4 regions of the Pseudomonas sp. FG13 genome follow, and region 1 is predicted to be linked to each of the others. Evidence: predicted binding sites of a transcription regulator. Region 1 holds the regulator's gene; each other region holds the start of a gene.
What was found. Region 1 encodes sigma-54, which starts transcription at its own class of promoters, with help from an activator protein. Its sites were predicted from a motif close to ANTGGCATNNANNTTGCTNT; they were not measured.

Region 1 (5,668 bases):
TTCGCTGCTGGGTTTCGGCGCGGGAGTGATGCTGGCCGCTACGGCGTTTTCGCTGATCGTGCCGGGTATCGCTGCGGCCGAGCAATTGGGACTTACGCCCTGGCTGGCCAGCGGCCTGGTCAGTTTCGGCATCTTGGCCGGTGCATTTGGCTTGTACCTGGTGGAGCGAAAGGTGTCCGCCCGTCCTGAACAGCTGGTTGGTGCACCCGGGCATCCGGTCATTGCGCCGCGGATCTGGTTGTTCGTGTTTGCCATCGTGGCCCACAACGTTCCGGAAGGAATGGCCGTCGGCGTGTCGGCGGGCGGTGGCATGCCCGATGCCGACAGCCTGGCGATGGGCATCGCCTTGCAGGATGTACCTGAGGGGCTGGTCATTGCTCTGGTACTGGCCGCGGCCGGAATGTCCAGGTTCAAGGCATTCCTGATCGGCGCGGCCTCGGGACTGGTGGAACCCCTGTTCGCGCTATTGTGCGCATGGCTGGTGAGCCTGGCCGGGATGTTGCTGCCGCTGGGCCTGGCACTGGCGGCCGGGGCCATGTTGCTGGTGGTGACCCACGAGGTCATTCCCGAAGCCCGCCGCAACGGTCACGAGAAGCTGGCGAGCCTGGGATTGCTGATGGGGTTCTGTCTGATGATGGTGATGGATACCGCGCTGGCGTGACAGGGAGAATCTGTGATCTATTTGTGGCGAGGGGATTTATCCCCGCTGGGCTGCGAAGCAGCCCCAAAAAGAGCTTAGTCGACCTGATGCTCGGCGGTGACAGATATCAGGGCTGCTTCGCAGCCCAGCGGGGATAAATCCCCTCGCCACAGGGGGTTATTCGCCTTCGTCGAAGTAGCGGTTAATCAGGTCCACCAGGGCGTCCATTGCCTCCTGCGCTTGTTCACCTTGGGTTTCCAGATAGATCGTGGTGCCCTTGCCCGCTGCAAGCATCATCATGGCCATGATGCTTTTGCCGTCGATCGTGGATTCAGGCGTCCGACCGACGCGGATGGTCGTTTCCTTGAACTGGCCAGCCACGCCGACAAACTTGGCTGAAGCCCGGGCGTGCAAGCCCAGCTTGTTGATGATTTCAATTTCCTGAGCAGGCATCGCGATGTGAATCCTTTAGCTGAGGTCGCGGTGGCGAACCTGGACGTTCTTCAGGGATTGTTGCAGGAGCTGGCCCAGGCGTTCAGTCAGGTAGACGGAGCGGTGATGACCGCCGGTACAGCCGATGGCAATCGTGACATAGGCTCGGTTGCTTGCGGCAAACCGGGGCAGCCATTTAAGCAGGTAGCCGGAGATGTCCTGGAACATTTCCTCGACATCCGGTTGGGCCGCCAGGTAGTCGATCACCGGTTGGTCGAGCCCGGATTGCTCGCGCAGCTCCGGTTTCCAATAAGGGTTGGGCAGGCAACGCACATCGAACACCAGATCGGCGTCTACCGGCATGCCACGCTTGAAACCGAACGACTCCACCAGGAACGCCGTGCCTGGCTCCGGCTGGTTCAGTAGGCGCAACTTGATGGTGTCGCGTAACTGATACAGGTTCAGGTTCGTGGTGTCGACCTTCAGGTCCGCCAGGTCGGCGATCGGTCCAAGCAACTGGCTTTCGTCTTCAATGGCTTCGGCCAGCGAGCGGTTGGCATTGCTCAGCGGATGGCGTCGCCGGGTCTCGGAAAAGCGCTTGAGCAGGGTTTCGTCATCGGCATCCAGGTACAGCACATCGCACTGGATATGCCGGTTGCGCACTTCCTCGAGCAGTTCGGGGAAACGCGACAGGTGGCTCGGCAGGTTGCGTGCGTCGACGGAAACCGCCACCAGCGGTTGCGCCAGCTCGGTGTGGATCAGCGCCCGTTCGGCCAGCTCCGGCAGCAGGCCGGCTGGAAGGTTGTCGATGCAATAGTAGCCGCTGTCCTCAAGCACGTTGAGCGCCGTGCTTTTACCGGAGCCGGAGCGACCGCTGACGATGATCAGGCGCATGATTAATGACCGTTCTGCTCGTCCAGGACTACCTGATACAAGGCTTGGTTGCTCGGTGCGCTACGCAGTTTTTCGCGCACTTCCTTGCGGTCCAGCATGCTGGCGATCTGGCGCAGCAGCTCAAGATGCGCATCGGTCGCCGCTTCCGGAACCAGCAATACGAACAGCAGGTCGACCGGTGCGCCGTCGATGGCGTCGAAATCAATGGCGGCTTCAAGGTGCAGCAGTGCGCTGATGGGCGTGATGCATCCCTTGAGGCGGCAGTGGGGAATGGCGATGCCGTTGCCAAAACCGGTGGAACCGAGTTTTTCACGGGCAACCAGGGCCTCGAAGACGTCCTGCATTTCCAGATCCGGCACTTCGCGGTGGATCAGGTTGGCAATTTGTTCGAGGGCTTTCTTTTTACTGCCGCCCGGCGCGTTCACCATGGAACGGCCGGGGGTCAGGATGGTTTCTAGTCGGATCATGGATTGGGGGGATTAACGACCGGTAGCGCCCTGGAGGAGGCTTTGGGTCTTTTCCTTATGCTTTTTGAGTTGGCGATCCAGCTTGTCGGTCAGCAGGTCAATCGCGGCATACATGTCTGTGTGCTCCGCATTGGCAACCACCTCTCCGCCGGGAATATGCAACGTGGCTTCGATTTTCTGCAGCAGCTTCTCGACGTTCATCGTGACCTGCACATTGGTGATCTTGTCGAAATGCCTTTCCAATCGGTCGAGTTTTTCGCCGATGTAGGTACGCAGGGGTTCGGTCACTTCCAGTTGGTGTCCACTGATGTTGACTTGCATACAGCTTCTCCTTCGTTGCCAGTGCATAAAGCGGCAGGCAGAAATGCCTGCCACTGGAACGCTGTGGCGTGGCCTGTTACATCAACCGCTTGCGTTCGCTCGAAGGCGCGATCCCGAGGGATTCGCGATACTTGGCGACGGTACGGCGGGCCACCTGAATGCCTTGTGCCTCCAGTAAACCAGCGATCTTGCTGTCACTCAACGGCTTTTTCTGATTTTCCGCAGCCACCAGTTTCTTGATGATCGCGCGGATGGCTGTGGACGAGCATTCGCCGCCTTCGGAGGTGCTGACGTGGCTTGAGAAAAAATATTTCAATTCGTAGATACCCCGTGGGGTATGCATGAATTTCTGCGTGGTCACCCGGGAAATTGTCGATTCGTGCATGCCCACCGCCTCGGCGATGTCGTGCAGGACCAACGGCTTCATCGCTTCGTCGCCGTAGTCCAGGAAGCCGCGTTGATGCTCGACGATCTGGGTTGCAACCTTCATCAGGGTTTCGTTGCGGCTCTGCAGGCTCTTGATGAACCAGCGGGCTTCCTGCAACTGGTTGCGCATGAAGGTGTTGTCGGCGCTGGTATCGGCGCGTCTTACAAAGCCAGCGTACTGGGCGTTGACCCGTAGCTTGGGGACCGATTCCTGGTTCAGCTCCACCAGCCAGCGATCGTTGTGCTTGCGCACGATCACATCGGGAACCACGTATTCGGGCTCGGTGGCCTCGATCTGTGAGCCCGGGCGTGGGTTGAGGCTCTGGACCAGTTCGATCACCTGGCGCAGCTCATCTTCCTTGAGCTTCATGCGCCGCATCAGCTGGCTGTAGTCGCGGCCGCCCAGCAGGTCGATATAGTCGGTGACCAGTCGCTTGGCCTCGGCCAGCCACGGCGTCTTGGCGGGCAGCTGGCGCAGTTGCAGCAGCAGGCACTCACCCAGGTTGCGGGCGCCGATGCCGGCCGGTTCGAATTGTTGGATCCGATGCAGGACGGCTTCGATCTCGTCCAGCTCGATGTCCAGCTCCGGATCGAAAGCTTCGAGAATTTCTTCGAGGGTCTCGTCCAGGTAGCCCTGATTGTTGATGCAGTCGATCAGGGTCACGGCGATCAGGCGATCGGTGTCGGACATCGGCGCCAGGTTCAGTTGCCACAGCAGGTGGCTTTGCAGGCTTTCGCCGGCAGAGGTGCGGGTGGTGAAGTCCCACTCGTCATCATCGCTGCTTGGCAGGCTGCTGGCGCTGGTCTGGTAGACGTCCTCCCAGGCCGTGTCCACGGGCAGGTCGTTGGGGATGCGTTCGTTCCACTCGCCATCCTCGAGGTTATCCACCGTCGGGGCGGCTTCCTCCTGGTAGGACGGCTCCTGGATCTCGGTATTGGATTTTTGCTCGACGTTGTCGGCCAGCGGATCAGTGTTGTCGAAGTCGTCGCCTTCTTCCTGGCGTTCGAGCATCGGATTGGATTCCAGGGCCTCCTGGATTTCCTGTTGCAGGTCCAGGGTCGACAATTGGAGCAGGCGGATGGCCTGTTGCAGCTGCGGTGTCATCGTCAGCTGCTGGCCCATTCTCAAGACTAGCGATGGTTTCATGGCAGGGGCTTAACACCTTATTCGCCGGCGCACATGCGCCATCCACTACAAGGGCGCCGAAGCGCCAAACCTTAAGCAAATTATATGCCTGAAACTGAAGTGTTTGCCTAGAGGGAGTACTCAATTAGTTTCCCGATGAGGGGATTCATTGAGCCTCTCCCGAGGCGCTGCCTGGTAAAACCGACGGCGCCGGAACAGTTGCCAGACACTTCGCGCTTACAGGCGGAACTCATGGCCCAGATACACTTCCTTGACCAATTCGTTGGCCAGGATGGTGGCGGAGTCACCTTCGGCGATCAATTGTCCATCATTGACGATGTAGGCGGTCTCGCAGATGTCCAGCGTCTCGCGCACGTTGTGGTCGGTGATCAGCACGCCGATCCCCTTGGCCTTGAGATGGTGGATGATCTGCTTGATGTCGCCCACCGAAATCGGGTCCACGCCGGCGAACGGTTCGTCGAGCAGGATGAATTTCGGTGCGGTGGCCAGGGCGCGGGCAATTTCCACCCGGCGCCGTTCGCCGCCGGACAGGCTCATGCCCAGGTTGTCGCGGATATGGCTGATGTGAAATTCCTGCAGCAGGCTTTCCAGCTCCTGGCGACGACCCGCCTTGTCGAGTTCCTTGCGGGTTTCGAGAATCGCCATGATGTTGTCGGCGACCGACAACTTGCGGAAGATCGACGCTTCTTGTGGCAGATAGCCGATGCCGGCCTTGGCCCGGCCGTGCATTGGCTGATGGCTGACGTCCAGGTCGTCGATCAGGACGCGGCCCTGATCGGCCTGGACCAGGCCGACGATCATGTAGAAACAGGTGGTCTTGCCCGCGCCGTTGGGGCCGAGCAGGCCGACGATCTGCCCGCTGTCGATGGACAGGCTGACATCTCGCACGACTTGACGGCCCTTGTAGCTCTTGGCCAGGTGCTGAGCTTTCAGAGTTGCCATTACTGGGGCCTTTGCTCGGTTTTCTTTTTCGGCTGGATGACCATGTCGATCCGTGGGCGCTGCTCGGTCACCTTGTTGCCGGTGGCGCGGCCGGCGCTGGCGAGTTTCTTGTTGGTGTCGTAGACGATTTTCTCGCCCTGGGTGACGTTGTTGTCCTTGTCGATGACCTTGGCCCGATCGATCAGCACGACGCGGTCCTGGGAGGCGTGATACTGGATGGTCACGCCGTAACCCTGCACGGGCTTGGTGTCGCCAGCCGTTTGCAATTGCTCGAAATAAGCCAGGTTGCCCACCGAAGTCACCACGTCGATATCGCCGGACTGAGTACGGGTAATGGTCACGGTGTTGCCGGTGACCTTCATCGAGCCCTGGGTGATGATCACGTCGCCCTTATAGGTG
Region 2 (5,668 bases), on a different contig from region 1:
CGCCTCCCAGTTCAGGCACGCCTGGCGCAGCCGCTCGCCGAGGTTCTGGTAGAGGTAAAGCAGGCTGGCCTCATCGCCCAGGCGCTCGCCGTACGGCGGGTTGCAGATGACCAGGCCTTTCTGGTTCTGGTCCGGACGCGGCTCGAACGTAGCGACCTCGCCTTGATAGATCTTGATCCACTCGCTCAGGCCGGCACGCTCGACGTTGTTGCGACCTGGCTGGATCAGCCGTGGATCGGCTTCATAACCGCGAATCCACAGCGCAGGCTTGGCCAGCCCGGCGGCGGCGCGGGCAGTGGCTTCTTCGTGGAGTTTCTTCCACAGCGCCGGCACATGGCCCAGCCACGCGGTGAACCCCCACTGCTGACGACGCAGGTTCGGCGCCATGTCGGTGGCAATCATGCCCGCCTCCACCAGGAAGGTACCGACGCCGCACATCGGGTCGGCCAGGGCGCCGCCTTCAGCGGCGATGCGCGGCCAGCCGGCACGGATCAGGATGGCGGCGGCGAGGTTCTCCTTCAGCGGCGCGGCACCTTGCTGCAGGCGGTAACCACGCTGGTGCAGGCTGTGACCGGACAGGTCCAGGGAGAGGATCGCTTCACCGCGGTCCAGGCGCAGGTGAATACGCAGGTCCGGGTTGAGCTTGTCGATGGAAGGCCGCTCACCCGAGGGGGTACGCAGCTTGTCGACGATAGCGTCCTTGACCTTCAAGGCGCCGAAGTGGGTATTGTCGATGCCCGAGCCGTGACCGCTGAACTCGACCGCCAGGGTGCCATCGGCCAGCATGTGGTCCTGCCAGTCGACGTCCAGCACGCCGTGGTACAGGTCCTCGGCGTCTTTCATCGAAAAACGCTTGAGGACCAGCAACACGCGGTTGGCCAGCCGTGACCATAGGCACAGGCGATACGCCGTCTCCATGTCGGCCACGCCGCGAACGGCCGAGGTGTGCTCGCGCGCCTCTTCAAGGCCAAGCCCGATGGCTTCCTCGAGAAGCAGGCCTTCGAGGCCCTTGGGGCAGGTGAGGAAGAGTTCGAAACGATCGGACATGGGGAGTTCCAGAGCCTTTGGCTAAGTGGACCGGGGCAACGCGTTGCCGGGTCAGGTTCAATCAGGTGCTTTTCTCAAGAGCACCCGGTGGCACGAAAGTGTGCCGTCCCACCCTCGCCGCTCAGGTTAAAAGAGCTTAGATGCGGGGGCAGATAAAAAATTCGGTGTAACAAATTGATGAAAAGTCACCCCTTTCGTCGAATAGTACCCGAGTGCAACAGGGGGACATTCTCATCCGAGAAAAGACAGCGCCGTTCAACGCAGGGCCGATCATACAGGGGTCTTGCTCAAAAGCGGACGCTGAACACCCTGTTACTTATCGCCCTAACGTCTTTATTGTTACGTGCTTATGACAAAACGATCATTCCATCCATGTGACGCTTTGGTTAGAACTCAACACAGGTTGACGCCACAACGGCGCCAACACCTTGGCTCGTCACGCCGGCAACGAGCCACCAACGGCAGAATGATTCTGCCCCGGCCTCAACAGAGGCCGACGCGAAGTAACAGTCAACAAGTGAGGGCAATACCCTATGAGAAGACTTAAGCGTGATCCGTTGGAAAGAGCATTTTTACGCGGTTACCAATATGGTGTTGGTGGTAAATCCCGTGAGCTTTGCCCCTTTACTCTACCGTCGGTACGTCAAGCCTGGATCAATGGCTGGCGAGAAGGACGCGGCGACAACTGGGACGGTATGACCGGCACTGCGGGTATCCACAGACTCAACGAACTTCACGCCGTCGGCTGACACAGGGCTCAATACTCAGGAACTCGACAACTTCGATCCACACACCGATTTAACCACGCGCGTCCCATCCGGACGGCGGGCTACGGCCCAGGGGCTCCTTCGAGGAGCCCTTTTTAATGCCCATCGGAAACTAGTTGCGAACACTGTTGTGGCGAGGGGATTTATCCCCGCTGGGATGCGCAGCATCCCTCTTCGATGTATGAATTGATGAAGGTGTTTCGGTCGTGCGATTTTGGGGCTGCTTCGCAGCCCAGCGGGGATAAATCCCCTCGCCACAGATAAATCCCCTCGCCACAGAAGTATCTGACAGCCGCGAAATCAGCCCAACGCCGCAATCGCATCCACCGACTCGCGAATCAGCGCCGGCCCCTTGTAGATGAAGCCGGAGTAAATCTGCACCAGGCTCGCACCCGCGATGATCTTCTCGGCGGCATGCCGTCCCTCGGTGATCCCGCCCGCGGCGATGATCGGCAAGCGTCCCGCCAACTCCCCGGCCAGCACTTTCACGGTGTGCGTGCTCTTGTCACGCACCGGCGCACCGGATAACCCGCCCGCTTCGTCACCGTATTCCAGCCCTTCGACCCCTTCGCGGCCCAGCGTCGTGTTGGTGGCGATCACCGCGTCCATGCCGGTCTCGACCAGCGCCTGGGCCACTTGGGCGGTTTCTTCATCGGTCATGTCCGGCGCGATCTTGATCGCCAACGGCACATGCCGGCCATGGGTCACCGCCAGCTCGGCACGACGCTGGGCCAGGTCGGCCAGCAGTTGCTTGAGGGAATCACCGAACTGCAGGCTGCGCAGCCCCGGGGTGTTCGGGGAGCTGACGTTGACGGTCACATAGCTGGCGTGGGCATAGACCTTGTCCAGGCAGATCAGGTAATCATCGACGGCACGCTCCACCGGCGTGTCGAAGTTCTTGCCGATGTTGATGCCCAGTACGCCCTTGTACTTGGCGGCAGCCACGCGGGCCAGCAGATGGTCGACGCCGAGGTTGTTGAAACCCATGCGATTGATGATCGCCTCGGCCTGCGGCAGGCGAAACAGCCGTGGCTTGGGGTTGCCCGGTTGTGGCCGTGGCGTGACGGTGCCGATTTCCACGAAACCGAACCCCAATTGCGCGAAGCCGTCGATGGCCGCGCCGTTCTTGTCCAGACCCGCCGCCAGCCCGACCGGGTTGGGGAACTGCAGGCCCATCACACTCACCGGCAATGACGCCGGCGCCTTGCACAGCAGACCATTGAGGCCCAAACGTCCGCCCGCGCCGATCAGGTCCAGGGACAGATCGTGGGAGGTTTCCGGGGAAAGTTTGAACAGCAGTTCACGGGCCAGGGTGTACATGGGCGGCTTTGACTCGGGCGACGAAATGAGGCGGCGATTATAGCCGCGCAACAGCGGCTCAAGCGAGGCGCCTGCGCAAAACAGCGTCGATGGCATATGCCTTGCACCCTTTTCGCTCATCGGCGCTCATGCCAACGACGGGATGAGTGCCACACTGTTTTTAGAGGACAACGGCGTCGTCATCCGGCCATGCTCTGGCATTCGTCCGGGTACGGCGCTTTTTTACGTGGAAGGTGATGCCCGATGAATGAAGTTCCAGCCACTCCCCTGGCCTGGGTCAATGGCAGCGACGCTCCGGAAAAAAGCGTGATCGATCTCGGCTTCATGGCCTTGAGTGACTGCGCCCCGGTCGTGGTGGCCGCCACTCAGGGCTTCGCCCAACCCTACGGCCTGACCTTGAACCTCAAGCGCCAGAGCTCCTGGGCCAATCTGCGGGACAAGCTGGTCAGCGGTGAAATCGACGCGGCCCATAGCCTGTACGGCCTGATCTACGCCGTGCACCTGGGCATCGGCGGTGTCGCGCCGACCGACATGGCGGTGCTGATGGGACTGAACCAGAACGGTCAGAGCATCAACCTCTCCCACGGCCTGCAGGCGATGGGCGTGACCAGTCCTGAGGCACTGGAGCGCCATGTGCACCAAACTCGCTCGAAACTGACCTTCGCCCAGACATTCCCCACCGGCACCCACGCGATGTGGCTCTACTACTGGCTCGCCGCCCAGGGCATCCATCCCTTGTCGGATGTCGACAGCGTGGTGGTTCCGCCGCCGCAAATGATTGCGCACTTGCAGGCTGGACGCATCGACGGGCTCTGTGTCGGCGAGCCCTGGTGCGCCAGCGCAGTGAAACAGAACCTCGGCTTCACCCTGGCGACGACCCAGACCATCTGGCCCGATCACCCGGAAAAAGTCCTGGGCTGTACCCGCGCGTTCGTCGAGCAATACCCCAACACGGCGCGCGCGCTGGTGATGGCGATCCTCGAAGCCAGCCGTTTCATCGAACAGAGCACCGAGAACCGTCGCAGTACCGCCCAACTGTTGAGTGCCCCCGAATACCTCGACGCCCCGCTGGACTGCATCGAACCCCGTCTGCTGGGGATCTACGCCGATGGCCTGGGCAACAGCTGGCAGGATCCCCACGCCATGCGTTTTCATGGCAACGGCGAGGTGAACGTGCCCTACCTGTCCGACGGCATGTGGTTCATGACCCAGTTCCGTCGCTGGGGCCTGCTGCGGGAAGACCCGGACTACCTGGCCGTGGCCAAGGAGGTCCAGCAACTCGAGCTGTATCGCCAGGCGTGCACGGCGCTGGGCATTTCATCCACCTTCCAGGCCATGCGCAGCAGCCAGTTGATCGACGGCACCACCTGGGACGGCTCGGATCCGGCCGGGTATGCCCGCCGCTTCAAACTGCACGCCTTGAGCGATGCGGCTCCCCTTTTCGCCAGCCGCTGACAGGAGCCCGACCATGCTGCGTATCCTGCTGATCAACGACACCGCGAAGAAAGTCGGCCGTCTCAAGGCCGCCCTGGTGGAGGCCGGGTTCGACGTCATTGACGAATCCGGGCTGACCATCGACCTGCCGGAACGCGTCGAAACAGTGCGTCCGGATGTAATCCTGATCGATACCGAGTCACCCGGCCGGGATGTCATGGAACAAGTGGTGCTGGTCAGTCGCGACCAGCCACGACCGATCGTCATGTTCACCGATGAGCACGACCCGGGTGTGATGCGCCAGGCAATCAAGTCGGGGGTGAGCGCCTACATCGTCGAAGGCATCCACGCCGCGCGCCTGCAACCGATCCTCGACGTGGCCATGGCCCGTTTTGAAAGCGACCAGGCCCTGCGCGCCCAGCTCCAGGCCCGGGACCAGCAACTGGCCGAACGCAAGCGCATCGAACTGGCCAAGGGCATGTTGATGAAGATGAAGGAATGCAACGAAGAACAGGCCTATACCCTGATGCGCCGCCAGGCCATGAGTCGCCAGCAGAAGCTGATTCAAGTGGCCGAGCAGATCATTGCGATGAATGAGTTGCTGGGCTGAGGCCCAGCGGCGCCTGGCCCGGCGCTATCGCGAGCAGGCTCGCTCCCACAAGGATTCCGAGTACCGCCCAATCCACCTGTGGGAGCGAGCCTGCTCGCGATGACCTCCCCTCGATACCTGCTGTTGGCACAGATCTCGCTTAAGCATCCCCACAGGTAACCAACGGCGGTTGCCCCACCTACGACAAAGACGTCGCACACCCTTCTTGCCTCACTGGCAATCCGGGTTGCGGCGTTTTTTTGTTTTGGCTCTTCGGAGCCGGTGGTGCGACCACAGACGGCGCACTGCTCTAAGCACTGACTCATTTCTCGAGACTTTTACAGCTGAGGTGCGCGATGAATTCAAGCTTCTGGAAATCCGGCCACACCCCGACCCTGTTCGCGGCCTTCCTTTATTTCGACCTGAGTTTCATGGTCTGGTACCTGCTCGGCCCCCTGGCGGTGCAAATTGCCACCGACTTGCATCTGACTACCCAGCAACGTGGCCTGAT
Region 3 (5,668 bases), on a different contig from region 1:
CGCGACGTTTTTCAACTGGACGTTGCCCGAGCCTGGCGGCACCTTGATGCCGAACTGAGACAACATGTTGTTGAAGGTCTGCAGGGTGAACGGGGTCTGGGTGGTCTGGTCACCGGTACCATTGAGACCTACAACCAGGCCGTAACCGATCAACTGGTTCGAACGCACGCCGGAAATGCTGGCGATGTCCTTCAGGCGCTCGGCATGAGCAGTGAAGGCTGCCGACATCACCAACGCACCCATCAACAGCTGTTTGAGGTTCAACCGCTTAAGATTCAACTGGGCCACCTAGAAAGGGAACTTCGGGCTGAGGAAGAAACGGTCGAACCAGCCCGGCTGACTCGCATCGGCAAAGGCACCGGTACCCGAATACGTGATGCGCGCATCCGCCACACGGGTGGAGGAAACGGTGTTATCGGTGGCGATGTCGTCGGCGCGAACCATGCCGGCGATGCGCACCAGTTCGTCACCCGTATTGAGCGTCAGCCACTTCTCGCCGCGCACGACGATGATGCCGTTGGGCAACACATCGGCGACGGTCACGGTGATGGAACCGGTGAGGCTGTTGCTCTGGCCGGACTTGCTGTCGCCCTTGGTGGCCCGGTCGGAGCCGTAACCGGCGTTGAGGCTCAGGTCGTTACCGCCGATCGGGTTGTTGGTGGTCAGGCTGGAGCCGAACAACGAGGTGAGGCCGACACTGGTGTTGCTGGTCTTGTCCACCTGGGAGTTGGCGTTCTTGCTCGCCTGGGTCCGCTCGTTCAGGGTGATGGTGATGATGTCACCCACCCGGAATGCCTTGCGGTCGCTGTACAGGTTCTGTTCGAAACCGGCCTGGTAGATCGAGCCATTGTTGGCAGCGGCCGGCAACGGCGTGCGCGGCAACACCGGAGCGTAGTACGGGTCATTGGGCCTGGGCGTTGGCGCGACACACCCCGCGAGCGCGGTGATCCCACTCAGTGCCAGTACAGATACAAAGCGTTTCATGACCCTACCTCTCGGTGTTACAGGCGACCTTGAGGCCGCCCTATAGAAGTGATTACAGATTCTGCGTGACGAACGAAAGCATCTGGTCGGCGGTGGAGATCACCTTGGAGTTCATTTCGTAGGCACGCTGGGTGGTGATCATGTTGACCATCTCCTCAACGGTGCTCACGTTGGACGTTTCCAGGGTGTTCTGCAGCGTGGTACCGAAACCATTCAAACCCGGGGTGCCGATTTGCGGCGCACCACTGGCAGCGGTTTCCAGGAACAGGTTGTTGCCTACCGCTTGCAGGCCGGCCGGGTTGATGAAGTCGGCGGTCTGCAGGTTGCCGATCACTTGCGCGGCCGGGTTGCCCGCCACGGTGATGGACACGGTGCCGTCGCGACCCACGGTGAAGGTCTGGGCATTGTTCGGCACGACAATGGCGGGCTCCAGGGCAAAACCGCTGGCATTGACGATCTGGCCATTGGAGTCGAGGTGGAACGTACCGTCGCGGGTGTAGGACGTGGTGCCGTCCGGCTGCAGAATCTGAAAGAAACCGCGACCGTCGATGGCCATGTCCAGCGGCTGCTCGGTGGTTTGCAGGCTGCCGGCGGTGAAGTTTTTCTGCGTGCCGACAATGCGCACACCGGTACCGACTTGCAGACCCGACGGCAGTTCGCTGTCCTGGGTCGACTGGGCACCTGGCTGACGCTTGACCTGGTACAGCAGGTCCTGGAATTCGGCACGGTCACGTTTGAAGCCCGTGGTCGAGACGTTCGCCAGGTTGTTGGAAATGGTGGTCAGGTTGGTGTCCTGGGCGGACAGACCTGTTTTGGCAACCCATAGAGCCGGAAGCATTCGATTCTCCTCGTACGCCTGATTTTCGGCGCGACGCTTTAATTAATGGTTAGATCTGCAAGACCCGAGCCATGGCCTCGTCGCCTTCTTTGGCGGTGTTCATCATCTTCACGTGAAGCTCGAATTGCTTGGCCAGGGCCAGCACCGAAGTCATCTCGTCCACAGCATTGACGTTGCTCGCTTCCTGGAACCCCGACACCAGTTGCACGTTGGCGTCGACCGGTGCCGGCTGGCCGTCCTTGGTACGGATGGAACCGTCCAGGCCCTTGGTCATGTTCTTGAGGTCCGGGTTGACCAGCTTGATGCGGTCCACTTCCGCCATCACGCGCGGGCCTTCGCCCATGGCGCGGATACTGATGGTGCCGTCCTGGCCGATTTCGATTTTCTGCTCCGGTGGCACGGCGATAGGACCGCCGTTGCCCATCACCGGCATGCCGTTGCCGGCCCGCAGCACGCCCAGGGCGTCGACGTTGAGGCTGCCGGTGCGCACGTAGCTTTCACCGCCATCGGGGTTCTGCACGGCCATCCAGCCCGGCCCGCTCACCGCCACATCGAGGTCGCGGCCGGTTTCAACCAACGCACCCGGGGTGAAGTCAGTGGCTGGCCGCTCGGACATGGCAAATGCCCGCGCCGGAAAGCTGTCGCCGAATACCGGCATCGAACGCGCCTGCTCCAGGTCTTTCTGAAAACCATTGGTGGAGATGTTCGCCAGGTTGTTGGCATGGGCCCGTTGGGCCAGCGCGTTCTGGCTGGCGCCGGTCATTGCCACATAAAGGTACTTGTCCACTCTCGTTCCTCTGCGTGCCGGACGTTTGCCGCCCACTGCTGTACTGCTCAGCCATAAGCAATTTGCAGACCAACTTTTTTCTGGCGGCTCGCGGCCCGGCAAACAAAGGACTTGCGGGGGTTTGTGGGGAAAGAGGGAATGTCCCGGAGACGAAAAACCGGCGGTATCATGCCGCTGAAAGGCAAAGGATTACCGGGATGGACAGACTCACTAACCCTTGTGGCGAGGGGATTTATCCCCGCTGGGGTGCGAAGCGCCCCCAGACCAGACCTGTCGACTCGATAAGACTAGTAAACCGAGTCGCCTGATTTAGGGCTGCTGCGCAGCCCAGCGGGGATAAATCCCCTCGCCACAAGTAACGGATTACATTCCAGGCTCTTTACCCACCTCATACTCGCGCAACTTATTGGCAATGGTGGTATGGGAAACCCCCAGTCGTTTGCCCAGTTGCCGGCTGCTGGGATGTTCGGAGTAGAGCCGTTCCAGTACCGCCTTCTCGAATCGCCCGACAATCTCGTCCAACCCGCCATCCAGGGAGAAGTCGCCCAGGGGCTGGCGCACGCCGTAGTCCGGCAGGCGAATATGCTCGGCCTTCACCGTCCCCCCATCGCACAGGGAGACGGCCTGGAACAGCACGTTTTCCAGTTGCCGGACATTGCCGGGCCAATGGTAATGACTGAGGCGATCCATCGCCGCCGGGGCCAGCTTCGGCAGCGCACAGCCGATCTGGCGACTGGCCTGGTCGAGAAAGTGCTCCACCAGCGGCGCCAGGCCATCGAGGCATTCACGCAACGGCGGGATGTGCAGGGACAGGACATTCAAGCGGTGATACAGGTCCTGGCGAAATTCCCCTCGAGCACAGAGCTCAGACAAATCCACCTGGGTCGCGCAGATCACCCGGACATCCAGGTACACCTCTTCATCGCTGCCCACCCGACGGAAGCAACCGTCCTGCAAAAAACGCAGCAGTTTCACCTGCAGGCGCGGGCTCATTTCCCCCACCCCGTCGAGAAACAAGGTGCCGCCAGCCGTCAACTCCAGCAGACCCAGCTTGCCTTCGGCACGGGCGCCTTCGAAGGCGCCAGGACCGTAGCCGAACAGTTCCGTCTCGGCCATGGACTCCGGCAGCCCGGCACAGTTGAGCGCCATCAGCGGCGACTGCCCGCGCGGGCTCGCCAGGTGACAGGCCCGGGCCAGCAACTCCTTGCCCGTGCCGGTTTCGCCTTCGATCAATAGCGGCGCGTCCAGCGGGGCCATGCGCCGGGCTTCGCGGACCACCGCGGCCATCACTTTCGAGCTCTGGAAGATGCTGTCGAAGCCACGCAGTTCCTGCTTGCGCACGTTATAGATACGCTCACCAACCCGGTCGGCCCGATGCAGCGTCAATACCGCACCGGCCATGGCCTCGCTGTCGTCATGCTCCGATTGCAGCGGGGCAATATCCGCCAGGAACACATCGCCCTTGACCTTGACCCGCAGCCCATTGATGCGCGACTGGTTGGCACGCACCAGCTCCGGCAGGTCGAAATCCTCGGCGTAGCGAGATAGCGGAATCCCCGGCACCTCGTCCACCCGCACCCCGAGCAACTGCGCCGCCGCCCGGTTCGCCGCGACGATGGAGCCGCCCATGTCGATGGACAACACCGGAAACTCCAGGGCGCCGAGCAACGCATTGAGCTCCATGTGTCGACGCTCGCTGGGCATCAGCCCTACCCGCTTGACGCCGAACACACCGGCAATGCCTTCGAATTTCGGACGCAACGCCTGGAATTGAATGTTGATCAGGTTCGGGCAGTGCAGGTAGATCGCATTGCCATGCTCACCGCCGACTTCGCCCCGGGCGACGTTGATGCCGTACTCCACCAGCAGGTTGAGAATGTCCCGCAGGATGCCGATGCGGTTCTGGCAATGGACTTTGATGCGCATATGGAGGCCTGGGAGCTCGTTGTAAGGAGTTTTTTCTGAGGCTGAGTGCAAATAACCGTCAAGATTATGTGACAGTTGTAGGCCATTTCCTAGCTTAGAATCCAACCAGCGCCGGATCGCCGCTCCATACGTAACGAAAACTTTACGAAATCTGCCCATGCAACTCGAACATCTCGCCGCTGCCCCCGCTGCACATTCACCTGCTTCGCGCTATCTCTAACGCATCGCTGGACATAACAACAAACAGTCTTCCCCTTGAGGGAATCAGCAGGAGAGCAGCATGAAGCAGACGCAGTACGTGGCTCGCGAGCCCGATGCGCAAGGTTTTATCCACTACCCCGCCGAAGAACATGCGGTGTGGAACACGCTGATCACCCGCCAGCTGAAAGTCATTGAAGGCCGTGCGTGCCAGGAATACCTGGACGGTATCGACAAGCTTGGCCTGCCCCACGACCGCATCCCGCAGTTGGGCGAAATCAACAAAGTGCTGGGCGCGACCACGGGCTGGCAAGTGGCCCGGGTACCGGCGCTGATCCCCTTCCAGACCTTCTTCGAATTGCTCGCCAGCAAACAGTTTCCGGTGGCGACCTTCATTCGCACCCGGGAAGAACTGGACTACTTGCAAGAGCCGGACATTTTCCACGAGATCTTCGGCCATTGCCCGCTGCTGACCAACCCCTGGTTCGCCGAATTCACCCACACCTATGGCAAGCTCGGCCTGCAGGCGTCCAAGGAAGAGCGTGTCTACCTGGCGCGCCTGTACTGGATGACCATCGAGTTCGGACTGGTGGAAACACCGCAGGGCCGACGCATCTACGGTGGCGGCATCCTGTCTTCGCCCAAGGAAACCGTGTACTGCCTGTCGGACGAGCCGGAGCACCAGGCCTTCGATCCGCTGGAAGCCATGCGCACGCCTTATCGCATCGACATCCTGCAACCGGTGTATTTCGTCCTGCCAGAGCTCAAGCGTCTGTTCGACCTGGCCCATGAGGACATCATGGGCATGGTCAAGCGCGGTCGGGAACTGGGCCTGCACGCACCGAAATTTCCGCCGAAAGCCGCCTGAATGGCGTTTTTTGATCCCAAGTGAGTCTGTTGCACCGCGCGACTTTGCTTTAGCGTGAGTGCATCGA
Region 4 (5,668 bases), on a different contig from region 1:
CATCGCCCACCAAGGCGTCCATGGCGTGCTGGCCATCGCCAGCCGTGACCCGCAGCACTACAAAAGCTCGGTGGGCACGCTGTTCCTGAGCTACATCGCCGAAGTCACCGGCCGGGTACTGCCACGGGTTGCCGGTTCGCTGCGCTCGGTACGCTGATGATGGAACGACAGCTGGACGCCTACTGCGAACACCTGCGCAGTGAGCGCCAGGTGTCACCCCACACGCTGACGGCCTATCGCCGCGACCTGGAAAAAGTGCTGGGCTGGTGCCAGAAACAGAACGTCGGCAGTTGGCAGGCCCTGGACATCCAGCGCCTGCGCAGCCTGGTGGCGCGCCTGCATCAACAGGGACAGTCGTCCCGCAGCCTGGCGCGCCTGCTCTCCGCGGTACGCGGGTTGTATCACTACCTCAACCGCGAAGGCCTGTGCGATCACGACCCGGCCACCGGCCTGGCTCCGCCCAAGGGCGAGCGTCGCCTGCCGAAAACCCTCGACACCGACCGCGCCCTGCAATTACTTGAAGGCGCAGTCGAGGATGATTTCCTGGCGCGACGGGACCAGGCGATTCTCGAACTGTTCTACTCCTCCGGCCTGCGGCTTTCCGAACTGACAGGGCTGAACCTGGATCAACTGGACCTGGCCGACGGCATGGTCCAGGTGCTCGGCAAGGGCAGCAAGACCCGCCTGCTGCCCATTGGCCGCAAGGCCCGGGAAGCACTGGAGCTGTGGCTGCCGTTACGCGCCCTGAGCAATCCTGCCGATGACGCGGTATTCGTCAGCCAACAGGGGCGGCGCCTCGGTCCACGGGCGATCCAGGTGCGGGTCAAGGCTGCCGGCGAACGCGAGCTGGGGCAGAACCTGCATCCGCACATGCTCAGGCACTCCTTCGCCAGCCATGTGCTGGAGTCCTCCCAGGACCTGCGCGCCGTGCAAGAGCTGCTGGGCCACTCGGACATCAAGACCACTCAGATCTATACCCATCTGGACTTCCAGCACCTGGCGACGGTCTATGACAGTGCCCATCCCCGGGCCAAACGCATCAAGGGCGACGAATCATGACCATCGAGCTCATCACTTTCGACCTCGACGACACCTTGTGGGACACCGCCCCGGTGATCGCCACGGCCGAAGCCGTTCTCCGCCAGTGGCTGACCGACAACGCACCGAACCTGGGCGGCGTGCCGGTGGAGCATCTGTTTTCGATTCGCGAGCAGGTATTGCGCGAAGAGCCCGGCCTGAAGCATCGCATCAGCGCATTGCGGCGGAGGGTGCTGTTCCGTGCGCTGCAAGAAGCCGGCTATGACCAGTGGCAAGCGTCCGAGCTGGCGGACCAAGGGTTCGAGACGTTCCTGCATGCCCGCCATCAATTGGAGGTGTTTCCCGAGGTGCAGCCCACCCTGGAAATCCTCGCCAACCACTTCGCCCTTGGCGTGGTCACCAATGGCAACGCCGATGTGCGTCGCCTCGGGCTGGCGGATTACTTCAAGTTCGCGTTGTGTGCCGAGGACATCGGCATCGCCAAGCCTGATGCGCGGCTGTTCCACGAGGCCCTGCAACGCGGCGGTGCCACGGCGCAGACCGCCGTGCACGTTGGCGATCATCCCGGTGACGATATTGCCGGCGCCCAACAGGCCGGCCTGCGGGCGGTGTGGTTCAACCCGGCAGGCAAGGCCTGGGATGCCGACCATGTACCGGATGCGGAGATTCGCAGCCTGACCGAGTTGCCGGGGTTGTTGGCGGGATGGCACAGCCAGGGCTGAATCCGAGAACACCACCAAACCCTGTGGCCTGTGGGAGCGAGCCTGCTCGCGATGAGGGCGTCCCAGTGACGCTCATGTAACAGACACACCGCCATCGCGAGCAGGCTCGCTCCCACAAGGGCCGGCGCAACAGTTTTATGCCCACGAAAAAGCCCGCGACGACGGCGGGCTTTTTCGGCAAGCAGGAAGCAGAACTCAGATAGGGCGGCTGCCGTACTTGTTGTCAGGCTTCTTGGGCGGATCGGCGACCACATTGGCCTCCACTTCCTGCACCTTTCCGCCCCTGGCCAGGAATTCTTCCATGGCCTTGGCGAGCGCATCACGCTCCTTGTTCTTGGCCTCAACGCTCGGCAACTCGTCGACCGACACCGCAGCCTTGGCCTTACCCTTGGCGGTCGGGGCCGGTATATCGGCGCCATCGTCGTCGGCAACGTCTTCGGCTGCCGCTTCCAGGCCGTCTTCGGCCTCGTCTTCTTCACCTACTTCGAGGTCGTCGTTTTCCAGATCATCGTCGCTCATGTTCTACCTCATGACTTGCGAAAAGCAGATTAGTTATAGCCCAGCTACGCCATCTGTCGAAGGCTGCCAGAAAAAATTCAACATCCACCGGCAATCGGCGGTCATGCCCCTTCACCGTACAAGGTGGCGAGGACTTTACGAGCACCGCCATGATCACGGTGCTCGCCCAGATAAACACCTTGCCAGGTACCCAGAGCCAGTCGCCCGTCCGTTACCGGAAGGCTGAGCTGACATCCCAGCACGCTGGCCTTGAAGTGCGCCGGGAGGTCGTCCAGGCCTTCGTCGTTGTGCTCATAATCGGCAGTTCCTTGTGGGATCAGCCGATTGAAAAATCGTTCGAAGTCTCGACGTACCGCCGGATCGGCGTTCTCGTTGATGGTCAACGAGGCCGAGGTATGCTGCAGCCACAGATGCAACAGACCGACGCGACACGCCCGTAGTTCAGGCAGGCCGGCGAGCAACTCGTCCGTCACCAGATGAAAGCCCCGGGGCCTTGCCCGCAGGGTAATCAGCGTCTGTTGCCACATACAGTTCTCCGCACGCTCGGCGCGCATTCTAGCGCGCTCAGGAAAAAAACAAAGAGCCTAATATTCCACCTTCGATGTAAGCCTTTGGCGCTGGAAAACCCCTGCCACCCGCCAGACAAAAAGGCCTCGGAAAAACTGGCTCTTCCTGTGAGCGTTGACAAATCGCAGGCAAAAAAATGCCCGGCGAACCGGGCATATTTTTTTGCGTGGATTTACAGATTGTAGCCACGCTCGTTGTGCTGGGCCAGATCCAGGCCAACAGCCTCTTCTTCCTCGGAGACACGCAGACCCATGACGGCGTCCAGGACCTTGAGGATGATGAAGGTGACGATCGCGGTGTAGATCACCGTGAAGCCCACGCCTTTGACTTGAATCCACACTTGCGCACCGATATCGGTCACGGTGCCGAAGCCACCCAGGGCCGGCGCAGCGAACACACCGGTGAGGATCGCGCCGAGGATACCGCCGATGCCGTGCACGCCGAAGGCATCCAGGGAGTCGTCATAGCCGAGTTTGCGTTTGAGGGTGGTTGCGCAGAAGAAGCACACCACGCCCGCCGCCAGGCCAATCACCAGAGCGCCCATCGGGCCCACGGTGCCAGCCGCCGGAGTGATCGCAACCAGACCCGCCACCACGCCCGAGGCGATGCCCAGTGCGCTTGGCTTGCCGTGGGTGATCCATTCGGCAAACATCCAGCCCAATGCTGCGGCAGCGGTAGCAATCTGAGTGACCAGCATGGCCATGCCGGCCGTGCCGTTGGCGGCGACGGCGGAACCGGCGTTGAAACCGAACCAGCCGACCCACAGCATGGCGGCGCCCATCAGGGTGTAACCCAGGTTATGCGGTGCCATTGGCGTGGTCGGGAAGCCTTTGCGCTTGCCCAGTACCAGGCACGCCACCAGGCCTGCGATACCGGCGTTGATGTGCACCACGGTGCCGCCGGCGAAGTCCAGCACGCCCCAGTCCCACAGCAGGCCACCGTTACCGGACCAGACCATGTGCGCAATCGGCGCATACACCAGGGTGAACCACACGCCCATGAAGATGAGCATGGCGGAGAACTTCATCCGCTCGGCAAAGGCGCCGACGATCAGGGCCGGGGTGATGATGGCGAAGGTCATCTGGAAAGTGACGAACACCGCTTCAGGGAACAGCGCTGTCGGACCGGTGATGCTCGCCGGAGTCACGCCCGCCAGGAACGCCTTGCCCAGGCCACCGACGAAGGAGTTGAAGTTGACGACGCCCTGCTCCATGCCGGTGGTGTCGAACGCAATGCTGTAGCCATAAATGACCCACAGGATGCTGATCAGACCGGTAATGGCGAAACACTGCATCATCACGGAAAGAAGGTTTTTCGAGCGAACCATGCCGCCGTAGAACAGCGCCAGGCCGGGAATGGTCATGAACAGTACAAGAATCGTGGCTGTCAGCATCCAGGCGGTGTCGCCAGAGTTGAGGACAGGGGCTGCCGCTTCTTCTGCCATGGCCAGGCCAGGCATTACGAAGGACAACAGGGCTCCTAGCCCTGCGAATTTACGCAGAGTCATATTGTTTTCTCCTGGGGCGTTGGGTTTGGCGGCTTAGATGGCGTCGGTATCGGTTTCGCCGGTACGGATGCGAATAGCCTGTTCCAGATTGACCACAAAGATCTTTCCGTCACCGATCTTGCCGGTGTTGGCGGCCTTGGTGATTGCCTCGATCACCCGGTCAAGATCCTTGTCGTCAATGGCGACGTCGATCTTCACCTTGGGCAGGAAATCGACCACGTATTCCGCGCCGCGATACAGCTCGGTGTGACCTTTCTGCCGGCCGAAGCCTTTGACCTCAGTGACGGTAATGCCCTGCACGCCGATCTCGGACAACGACTCGCGCACGTCGTCCAACTTGAACGGCTTGATGATGGCAGTGACTAGCTTCATGAAACTTTCTCCCGAATTGGTGGACTTGCCCCAGGAAAACAAACCCGACTCAAGTCTAAGCGCAGTGCCTGGCTTTGTAACGCATCGTCGGCCCAAGTTGCCCGACCAGCGCCAGTCAACCGTGCCAGCCGCAGCTCCCCGCTTCGCCTGGCTGCACTGCATCGTCACAACGACTGCATCAGTGCATGGGTCATGAGCCTCTAAGCAGAAACCTTGCCATCTGCACCAAAAACCCGTGATTTCAACTCTTTAACCGTCGAGCCCACCTCTCTCACGCCACCAACCGCCGCGATACGCACAACAACAGTGCGACAACCTCCAGCCCCGTGCGCGAAAAGCGTGCATCCGATGCATGCGAATTGACTATAGACACTGCGTGATACACTGCCGCCATCGTTTTCAGGATTGCTGCCATGCTCGCCCCCAAAGACCTGCTCGACGCCCTCAGTGGCCACGCCTCCCGCCTCTTGAGCGGCGACACTCCGCTGCCCAAAAGCGAAATCGAAAGCCAGTTCAAGGCACTGCTGCAAAGCGGCTTCAGCAAACTGGACTTGGTGAGCCGGGAAGAATTCGACAGTCAGATGGTCGTGCTGGCCCGCACCCGGGCGCGCCTCGAAAGCCTGGAGGCGAAGGTCGCGGAGTTGGAAGCGCGATTGGCTCCAACCCAGGAATAAGCAGGCTCGGGATACGCCTGGTACTGGCCCAGGCGTAATCACTCCCAGGCGTCAGAGGCGAAAGCGGCCGACCAGGGTATTGAAGGACAGCGCCAGGTTGGACAGTTCCTGGCTCGATGCGTTGGTCTGGTTCGCCCCCGCCGCGGTCTGGGTCGAGAGATCCTGGATATTCACCAGGTTGCGATCCACCTCACGGGCCACGTGGGCCTGCTCCTCGGACGCCGTGGCGATCACCAGGTTGCGGTCGTTGATCTGCGAAATGCCGTCAG

Region 2: a site for sigma-54 is predicted at 3,223-3,242, ahead of ACODTO_RS11305 (CmpA/NrtA family ABC transporter substrate-binding protein). Genes of this name have one in related genera too.
Region 3: a site for sigma-54 is predicted at 2,664-2,683, ahead of ACODTO_RS05335 (flagellar basal body rod protein FlgF). Genes of this name have one in related genera too.
Region 4: a site for sigma-54 is predicted at 4,927-4,946, ahead of glnK (P-II family nitrogen regulator). Genes of this name have one in related genera too.

Annotation. Positions count from the first base shown of each region.
Region 1 is NZ_JBMDKO010000002.1:81,373-87,040, forward strand. Features, by position in the region: gene ACODTO_RS02870 (ZIP family metal transporter) at 1-661, shown strand, start outside; gene ACODTO_RS02875 (HPr family phosphocarrier protein) at 818-1,093, opposite strand; gene rapZ (RNase adapter RapZ) at 1,109-1,966, opposite strand; gene ptsN (PTS IIA-like nitrogen regulatory protein PtsN) at 1,969-2,433, opposite strand; gene hpf (ribosome hibernation-promoting factor, HPF/YfiA family) at 2,446-2,754, opposite strand; gene ACODTO_RS02895 (RNA polymerase factor sigma-54) at 2,831-4,327, opposite strand; gene lptB (LPS export ABC transporter ATP-binding protein) at 4,544-5,269, opposite strand; gene lptA (lipopolysaccharide transport periplasmic protein LptA) at 5,269-5,668, opposite strand, start outside.
Region 2 is NZ_JBMDKO010000009.1:145,479-151,146, forward strand. Features, by position in the region: gene rlmKL (bifunctional 23S rRNA (guanine(2069)-N(7))-methyltransferase RlmK/23S rRNA (guanine(2445)-N(2))-methyltransferase RlmL) at 1-1,047, opposite strand, end outside; gene rmf (ribosome modulation factor) at 1,581-1,796, shown strand; gene ACODTO_RS11300 (quinone-dependent dihydroorotate dehydrogenase) at 2,115-3,134, opposite strand; gene ACODTO_RS11305 (CmpA/NrtA family ABC transporter substrate-binding protein) at 3,378-4,589, shown strand; gene ACODTO_RS11310 (ANTAR domain-containing response regulator) at 4,603-5,178, shown strand; gene ACODTO_RS11315 (nitrate/nitrite transporter) at 5,514-5,668, shown strand, end outside.
Region 3 is NZ_JBMDKO010000004.1:20,039-25,706, reverse strand. Features, by position in the region: gene ACODTO_RS05350 (flagellar basal body P-ring protein FlgI) at 1-243, opposite strand, end outside; gene flgH (flagellar basal body L-ring protein FlgH) at 289-984, opposite strand; gene flgG (flagellar basal-body rod protein FlgG) at 1,037-1,822, opposite strand; gene ACODTO_RS05335 (flagellar basal body rod protein FlgF) at 1,872-2,609, opposite strand; gene ACODTO_RS05330 (sigma-54-dependent transcriptional regulator) at 2,973-4,535, opposite strand; gene phhA (phenylalanine 4-monooxygenase) at 4,816-5,601, shown strand.
Region 4 is NZ_JBMDKO010000003.1:127,793-133,460, forward strand. Features, by position in the region: gene ACODTO_RS04535 (DUF484 family protein) at 1-157, shown strand, start outside; gene xerC (tyrosine recombinase XerC) at 160-1,059, shown strand; gene ACODTO_RS04545 (HAD family hydrolase) at 1,056-1,760, shown strand; gene sutA (transcriptional regulator SutA) at 1,956-2,279, opposite strand; gene ACODTO_RS04555 (secondary thiamine-phosphate synthase enzyme YjbQ) at 2,381-2,806, opposite strand; gene ACODTO_RS04560 (ammonium transporter) at 3,019-4,353, opposite strand; gene glnK (P-II family nitrogen regulator) at 4,387-4,725, opposite strand; gene ACODTO_RS04570 (accessory factor UbiK family protein) at 5,139-5,399, shown strand; gene ACODTO_RS04575 (methyl-accepting chemotaxis protein) at 5,451-5,668, opposite strand, start outside.